Regions from separate parts of the Rouxiella sp. WC2420 genome, predicted to be linked through region 2. Evidence: predicted binding sites of a transcription regulator. Region 2 holds the regulator's gene; the other holds the start of a gene.
The links. The regulator PurR, encoded in region 2, represses purine synthesis genes. The targets are predictions, from matches to a motif close to CANGCAAACGTTTGCNTG.
Positions count from the first base shown of each region.

Region 1 (4,433 bases), 2.0 Mb from region 2:
AGGTGTCATTAACCTATTTTGAATACGGCACTCTGTCGGCGCTACAGCTGTTCAAACAGGCGGCGCTGGATGTGGTAATTCTGGAAGTCGGACTGGGCGGTCGTTTAGATGCGACCAACATTGTTGATGCCAACGTCGCCGTCGTTACCAGTATTGCGCTAGACCATACTGACTGGCTGGGCCCGGATCGCGAAAGTATTGGTCGCGAAAAAGCCGGTGTGTTCCGTGGTCAGCGACCAGCGGTGGTTGGTGAGCTTGATATGCCAGCCACTATTGCAGAGGTTGCGCGCGAGAAAGGCGCTGAGCTTCATCGCGTGGGCCATGACTGGCACTATCAGGTGGAGCAAAATAGTTGGAGCTGGCGCTGTGACGCCGACGGCGTTGCATTGGAGGACCTGCCGCTGCCTAACGTGCCGCTGGCTAATGCCGCAACTGCGCTGGCCGCGCTACATTATTGCGAGCTAAACGTTTCCATTGATGCAATTCGCCACGGCTTGCAACAGGCTTCTCTGCCAGGCCGTTTCCAGCTGGTCAGCGAAGCGCCGCGCCTGATCCTCGACGTAGCGCATAATCCGCACGCTGCCGGTTATCTGGCCGGTAAACTTTCTGATTTGCCAAGGCAGGGTGGAAAAGTACGTGCAGTTATCGGCATGTTGTTGGATAAAGACATAGCCGGGACGTTGGACTGCCTTAAGCCGCAGGTTGATGTCTGGTACTGTGCGCCGCTGGAAGGCCCGCGCGGTGCCGGCGTTGCTGCGTTGACAGAGCATCTTCCCGGTGCGTTTTCGTTCACTGACGTGGTGAGCGCATGGAAACAGGCGATGCAGGATGCTGAAAGTCAGGATATTGTTATAGTCTGTGGATCATTTCATACCGTAGCGCATGTGATGGCTGCGTTGGATACGGGGAATACCAGTGGCAAGTAAGTTTCAAAATCGTCTGGTTGGCACCGTAATTCTGGTCGCGTTGGGAGTGATTATTCTTCCCGGGCTGCTTGATGGAAAAAAGAAGCACTATGAGGATGAGTTTGCCTCTATTCCTCTGGTGCCAAAAGCGGGTGATACAGAAGTGCAGGGCAGTGCCGGTCCAGTGACCCAGTCGTTGCCAGCCCAGCCGCCGGAAGGCGCGGGCGAAGCGGTCAATGCCGGAGCCGCCGAGGCAGCACACGCCGCGGCTCAGGCACAGGGTGAAGATGATCAGGGGGGCAGCGCGCCACAGACCACACTGCCGCCAAAATCGACCTCTCAGCCCAAAATGGTCAGTCAGCCAAAAACGCTGACGCCGCCGACAATGACCGAGTCTCGCCAGCAACAGCAGAGCAGAACGGCGCAGTCGAAACCGGTCGAACCGAAAAAAGCCGAGCCGAAAAAAGCAGAACCTAAGCCAGTAGAAACAACCAGGACTGAAACCAAACCGCAAACGCCGGAAAAAGCGCCGGTTGGTCAGTCTTATGTTGTTCAGCTGGGAGCGTTGAAAAACGCAGACAAGGTGAATGAAATCGTCGCTAAACTGCGTCTTTCGGGTTATCGCGCCTACACGGTTCCGTCCTCGCCGGTACAAGGACAGATAACTCGAGTGTTTGTCGGTCCTGAGGCAAATAAGCAAAATCTTGAGGCTTCATTGCCGCAGCTGAAAAGCGTCAGCGGATTAAGCGGAGTCGTGCGTTCCTACGCTGCGCACTAAACGGCTTTCATTCAGTTAATGCTTCACCCTCTATGCCCTGGTCTGCGAGTTATCTGCGTGGCCGGGGCATAGGCAGTAACAGGTATCTCACGCGATTTAAGGTGGGATACAGTAAGCGTTATGTGCCTTTATTATTTAATAAAGTTTTCGCAAGTTTTGTTATCTTTTTGCGGTGATTGATGTTTTTTTCACCGTTGTGATTAATTTGGCTGACCGGCAGATTTCCCCTACGCAAACGTTTTCTTTTTCTGTTAGAATTCGCCGCGAAATGGATGCCGGGCGAGTTGTTCCCAAAATCATTGTCGCTTTTGCGAGAAAGATAGAGGGTCTTATCCTGGATGAGAGACAGATAAAGTGATGGTCTGGATTGATTACGTCATTATTGCGGTTATCGGGTTTTCTGCTTTAGTTAGCCTGATTCGGGGTTTTGTTCGCGAAGCCTTATCATTGGTAACCTGGGGTTGCGCTTTCTTTGTTGCCAGCCACTATTATCCTTACCTCGCCGTCTATTTCACACGTTTCGGAGATGAAGTCGTCCGAAACGGGATCGCAATCGGTATCTTGTTCATCGCGACGTTGATCGTAGGTGCCATTGTCAACTATGTGATCAGTTCATTGGTCGAGCGTACCGGGCTATCAGGTACCGACCGGGTATTAGGCGTCTGTTTTGGCGCACTGCGCGGCGTGTTAATCGTTTCCGCAGGGCTGTTCTTTCTCGACACCTTTACCAGCTTTTCGCAGAGTGAAGACTGGAAGCAGTCACAGTTGATCCCGCAGTTTAGTTATATCATCAGGTGGTTCTTTGACTACCTGCAGAGCACGTCGAGTTTCTTGCCAAAGCATATTTAACTTTGGCAGCGCTGATGAGGAAAAGACAACATGTGCGGTATTGTCGGTATCGCCGGTTTCATGCCGGTAAACCAGTCGATTTATGACGCGTTAACGGTGTTACAACACCGTGGGCAGGATGCCGCAGGCATCGTCACCATTGATGGCAACAACAACTTCCGCCTGCGTAAGGCGAATGGCCTGGTGAAGGATGTATTCGAAGCACGGCATATGCAACGTTTGCAGGGCAACATGGGCCTTGGTCACGTTCGTTACCCTACGGCTGGCAGTTCCAGCGCTTCAGAGGCTCAACCTTTTTACGTCAACTCTCCGTTCGGCATTACGCTTGCCCACAACGGTAACCTGACGAATGCACACGAATTAAGAAGCACGCTGTTTGAAGGCGCACGTCGCCACGTCAACACGACTTCTGACTCTGAAATTTTGCTGAACATTCTTGCCAGCGAGTTGGACCGTTTCCAGCATTATCCGCTGGAAGCTGACAACATTTTTGCTGCTGTAGCGGCGATGAACACTAAAATTCGCGGTGCTTATGCCTGCGTGGCAATGATCATCGGCCACGGTATGCTGGCTTTCCGCGACCCACACGGCATTCGCCCGCTGGTGATCGGCAAGCGCGACCTGGAAGACGGTCGTTGTGAATATATGGTGGCGTCCGAGAGTGTAGCTTTGGATACGCTGGGCTTCGAGTTCCTGCGTGACGTAGCGCCGGGTGAGGCCGTTTATGTCACCGAGAAGGGCCAACTGTTTACGCGCATGTGTGCCGAGAATCCTCAGTACAATCCATGCCTGTTCGAGTATGTCTACTTCGCTCGTCCTGATTCTTTCATCGACAAGATTTCGGTTTACAGCGCGCGCCGCCGTATGGGCCAGAAACTGGGCGCAAAAATTGCTCGCGAATGGGAAGATCTGGAAATTGATGCGGTGATCCCAATTCCGGAGACGTCTAACGACATCGCCCTGGAAATCGCCCGTATCCTGAACAAGCCATACCGTCAGGGTTTTGTGAAAAACCGCTACGTTGGCCGTACCTTTATCATGCCGGGCCAGCAGGAGCGCGTTAAGTCGGTTCGCCGCAAGCTCAACGCCAACCGCGCCGAGTTCCGTGATAAAAACGTGCTGCTGATTGATGACTCCATTGTACGCGGCACTACCTCGCAGCAGATCGTCGAGATGGCCCGTGATGCAGGCGCAAAAAATGTTTACCTGGCTTCGGCTGCGCCGGAAGTGCGCTTCCCGAACGTTTACGGTATCGACATGCCAACCGCCAACGAGTTGATCGCCCACGGTCGTGAAGTGAGCGAAATCAATCAGATGATTGGTGCAGACGCGCTGATCTTCCAGGATTTGAGCGACCTGATTGACGCGGTGAGAGAAGAGAACCCGGATATCGAGCAGTTTGAATGCTCTGTTTTCGACGGTATCTATGTCACCAAAGACGTTGACCAGAACTACCTTGAATACCTCGACGCTCTGCGTAACGACGATGCTCAGGCATTGCGCGGCCAGCAGGAAGCGGAAAACCTCGAAATGCATAACGAAGGTTAATTGACCTTCTTACCGCCTGTCTTGACCTGCTATGCGGGGCGGGGCAGGCGGTACTCTTCTGATATTTCTGCCGCTTTTCGCTGTGACTTGCCATTCGCTTTTCAATCCGGCAAAGTCATCAGACGATTCATACGTGCTAATGTTTTAGTTCGTTCTCCCCGAGGCAGTATTCATGAAACGACTCATAGTCGGCATCTCCGGCGCCAGTGGCGCAATCTATGGCGTGCGCCTGTTACAGGTTCTGCGCGAAGTCCCCGACGTCGAAACCCATCTGGTGATGAGTAACGCGGCACGGCAGACTCTGGCCCTCGAGACCGATTTAAGTTTACGCGATGTCCAGGCTCTGGCGGACG
Region 1 covers NZ_CP165628.1:1,450,969-1,455,401, forward strand. Annotated here, with positions in the region: gene folC (bifunctional tetrahydrofolate synthase/dihydrofolate synthase) at 1-926, shown strand, start outside; gene dedD (cell division protein DedD) at 916-1,683, shown strand; gene cvpA (colicin V production protein) at 2,041-2,532, shown strand; gene purF (amidophosphoribosyltransferase) at 2,563-4,080, shown strand; gene AB3G37_RS06860 (UbiX family flavin prenyltransferase) at 4,253-4,433, shown strand, end outside.
Region 1: the regulator PurR is predicted to act here: its motif matches at 1,912-1,929, upstream of cvpA (colicin V production protein).

Region 2 (4,433 bases):
CAGAAGCAATAAAAAGTCAAAAATTGTTCCGGTCAAAGAACAATCAAAAGCCAAAGAACATAGCAAGACCAAAGAACCTGTTCATGCCAAAGCCGCGGTTGAGCACAAGCACCCTACCAGCACTAAGTTGGTGCGACGAAAGAACGAAAAACCGGTAGCAGCCCGACTTGCAAGTCACAAAACTGAAAAGCCGAAAAAAGAAATAACATCAATTACCCGTTCTCTTGCCACCACATCTAATGTGGTTTGTGCGAAAGACGGAAAAAAAGCTTACGGGCGACATCGTAAGCACCAGGCAAAAGCCGATACTTGCGCCCCCCTTACACTAAGCGCGGCACACAAGAAAAAGTATCTACATGCCAAAGAAACCGCGATGAACAAGCTGATGCACCAAGTTGGCAAACCTTATCGCTGGGGTGGAACCTCACCGAGTACCGGTTTCGACTGTAGTGGCCTGGTTTATTATGCCTACAAAGATTTGATGCGCATTAAAATGCCTCGCACCGCCAATGAAATGTACCATTTGCGCGACGCGGCCCCGATACAACGTGGTGAGCTTGAGTCAGGCGATCTGGTGTTCTTCAGAATTACCAAACGCGGCGCAGCAGATCACGTAGGTGTTTATCTCGGAAACGGTAAGTTTATTCAGTCACCGCGTACCGGAGAAGACATCAAAATCAGTTATCTGGCAGATAACTACTGGCAAGATCACTATGTAGGTGCACGCCGCGTAATGACGCCAAAAACGATTCGTTAAATAATGATTTCTCGCTTAACACCTGTGAATAGCATTTAACGAATGGTTTAAATTTAACGCCGTCGGCGGAATAGATAAAATAGTCAAGGGCGATTTCTGCGATAAGAAATCGCCCTTTTTGTTTCCTCATTCCCTCATTTAAGCCATTCAATGCGCTGAGTTAAGGCGAAAACACAAATTTGGCTTCCCCTTTTTTAAGATATAAGAGAAAATTAGCGGTTACCACGCTGTGTGCCCGGCCGTAGTTGACCGACGCTTCTTTCAGGCCCTCCTGGAACCATCCAACGATTTGACTGCATAAAATGATTTACGCAGTTGAATGCACGCAGGCAAACGATTAACAAAAAACTAACGTGCTGGAAAGGGTTAGTTCAGGAGTGATTTTTACATGGCCACGATCAAAGATGTCGCTAAGCGCGCAGGTGTTTCGACTACAACCGTGTCGCACGTCATCAATAAAACCCGTTTCGTCGCCGAAGAAACCAAAGCTGCAGTCCGCGCAGCCATTAAAGATTTGCACTATTCCCCGAGTGCCGTAGCGCGCAGTCTGAAGGTTAATAATACAAAAACCATTGGACTGCTGGCGACCTCAAGCGAAGCGCCCTACTTTGCAGAAGTTATTGAGGCTGTAGAGAACAGCTGCTTCGCCAAAGGCTATACGCTTATCTTATGTAATTCGCACAATGATCTGGAAAAACAGAAAGCCTATCTACAGATGCTGGCGCAAAAGCGCGTCGATGGCCTGCTGGTAATGTGTGCTGAATACCCGGATGAACTGCTGGCAATGTTAGAAGAGTACCGCTCGATCCCGATGGTCGTTATGGACTGGGGCGAAGCACAGAATGACTTCACTGACTCAATTATCGATAACGCCTTTGCGGGGGGGTATCTTGCTGGCCGCTATCTTATCGAACGCGGTCATCGTGACATTGGCGCGATCCCGGGACAACTGAACCGCAACACCGGCGGCGGTCGTTATCGTGGTTTCTTGAAAGCATTGAGCGAAGCGAATATTCCAGTTCGCGATGAATGGGTCGTGCAGGGTGATTTTGAACCAGAATCTGGCTATCAGGCAATGCAACAGATTCTCAATCAGAAACAGCGACCTACTGCCGTATTCTGCGGCGGTGACGTAATGGCGATGGGCGCAATCTGCGCTGCCGATGAAATGGGCCTGCGCGTTCCGCAAGATATCTCGGTGATGGGTTACGATAACCTGCGAAACGCGCGTTATTTCTCTCCGGCACTGACTACGGTTCATCAGCCGAAAGAGCGTCTGGGCGAAATGGCCTTTACTATGCTGCTCGACCGCATTATCAGCAAACGCGAAGTTCAGCAGACTATCGAAGTCAAACCGAAACTGGTTGAAAGGCGCTCGGTTGCCGATGGTCCATTCCGCGACTATCGCCGTTAATTTCTGCCCTGCAATTAAAACACGTCTGCTCTTACAGGCGTGTTTTTACCTCAACCACTCCTGATTCAACGTTTCACTGTCACCTAAATAATTGAGCAGCCAGTCCAGCGCAGGCGAGTGATTTTTCTGGTCCCAAGTCAGGCAGCAAGGGCTCTCGGGGAAACTGTTAGCCAATTTCAACACCGCCAGCTTGTTCTCGGTGATTTCCCTTTCTACCATGTGCACTGGCAGCATGCCGACACACAGCCCCTCGCATAAGCAGTCAATCGCACAGGTCCAGTCAGGCACCACTAGCCGCCGCTGATTGTCCAGTGTCCAGGTATCGCGTTTAGGCAAGTTTCTTGAGGTATCTTCAATACATAGCGCAGGGTAAGGTCTTAATGCTTCGTCGTCCAGAGCCTGCTGCTGCTCGGCCAAAGGATGTTTTGCGCTGACCACACAGTGCCACGGCAGTGTCCCCATGTCGCGGAAACTGAAACGGCCGCCAACCGGCACTGCGCTAGTGGCTCCAATAGCGACGTCCGCACGATCGTCTGCCAGCGCGTCCCAAACCCCGTTAAATACTTCGCCCTGAATCTGCAGTTCTGTATCGGGAAAAGCGCGATAGAAATCGACCACCAGCTGCCTGACTCGGCGCGGCTTGACGATACGGTCAACGGCAACCCGCAGCTGCCCGCTCCAGCCATTGGCCACCTGCTGGCATTGACGCCTGGTGGATAGCATTTTTTTGATAAGTATGCGAGCTTCATCAACAAAAAGCCGACCCGCAGGTGTCAACTCTACATCACGATGGCGTCTGTGAAACAGAGGCACGGCCAGCCATTCCTCCAACTGCCGCACTTGATAACTAATAGCCGATGGAACTCGGTTAAGCTCCTGCGCGGCGGCAGTAAAGCTGCCATTTCTGGCAACGGCGTCCACCACTTCCAGTGAATATTCAGACCACATGCCGCCCTCCTTTCTGCTTGCACATCACTTCACCCTTCTGCTTTCAAATTTTTTAATCGCATAGTGCAAATATTAACGTTTCACAACCACTAAGCCAAGCAGATACACTCCCGTGCTTCAAGTACCCTACGATACTTTTGACTGCTTTTTAGATTAATAAGAGAACATCATGAAACCCTCATTTGGATTTTTACTTTATCTTGCCGGCTTGAGCATGCTTGGCTTTTTAGCCACCGATATGTATTTGCCCGCATTTGGCAGCATGCAGGAAAACCTGGCGACCTCAGCCAGCGCCATAAGCTCAAGCCTGAGCATTTTCCTTGGCGGTTTTGCCGTCGCTCAGCTGTTTTGGGGCCCGTTGTCGGATCGTTTTGGCCGCCGCCCGATCTTGCTGAGCGGGCTGGGCCTGTTCTCAATGAGCTGTCTGGGGATGATTTGGGTACAGAGTAGCGAACTGTTACTGGTGCTGCGTTTTTTACAGGCAGTCGGCGTTTGTGCAGCGGCGGTAAGCTGGCAGGCTCTCGTCGTAGATCGCTACTCTTCTGAGGTAGCCAAGCGCACCTTTGCCAGCATCATGCCGCTGGTGGCGCTCTCTCCAGCTTTGGCCCCGCTAGTCGGCGCCTATGTGCTTAATCATTTCAATTGGCGGGTTATATTTGCCTTGCTGCTGGTGATCGGCGCGCTGCTGCTGTTCTTTACTTTGACATTAAAAGAATCGCGCAAAACGGCTGCACAGCAATCTCAGCCACAAAGCGGGCTTGCGGCAATGCTCACATCGCCAGTGTATAGCGGTAACGTACTGATTTATGCAGCAAGTTCGGCTGGATTTTTTGCCTGGCTCACCGGTTCGCCGTTTATTTTAAGCAATATGGGGTATGGCCCATCGGCAATAGGGCTCAGCTATGTGCCTCAAACCATTGCATTTTTATTCGGTGGTTACGGCTGCCGTATGTTGATCGCCAAAATTGATGGCTCTCGACTACTACCCTGGCTTTTATTCGGCTATGCTTTTAGCGTTATTTCACTATATTTAATTGCAACATTAACGCAGGCGACGCTAACGGGATTACTTATTCCATTCTGCTTTATGGCTTTGGTTAATGGCGCCAGTTACCCAATTGTCGTTGCCAATGCATTAATGACATTTCATGCCAATACAGGAAAGGCAGCTGCGTTGCAGAATACCATGCAGTTGGGATTGTGTTTTTTATCGAGCATGCTGGTTTCGACTTTTATCGAACAGCCATTGGTTTCCACAGTCACGGTAATGCTGACAACGGTAATTTTGGTTGGAATAGGTTATTGGTTGGTGGC
Region 2 covers NZ_CP165628.1:3,412,223-3,416,655, forward strand. Annotated here, with positions in the region: gene AB3G37_RS15745 (C40 family peptidase) at 1-757, shown strand, start outside; gene purR (HTH-type transcriptional repressor PurR) at 1,146-2,171, shown strand; gene punR (DNA-binding transcriptional activator PunR) at 2,217-3,119, opposite strand; gene punC (purine nucleoside transporter PunC) at 3,289-4,433, shown strand, end outside.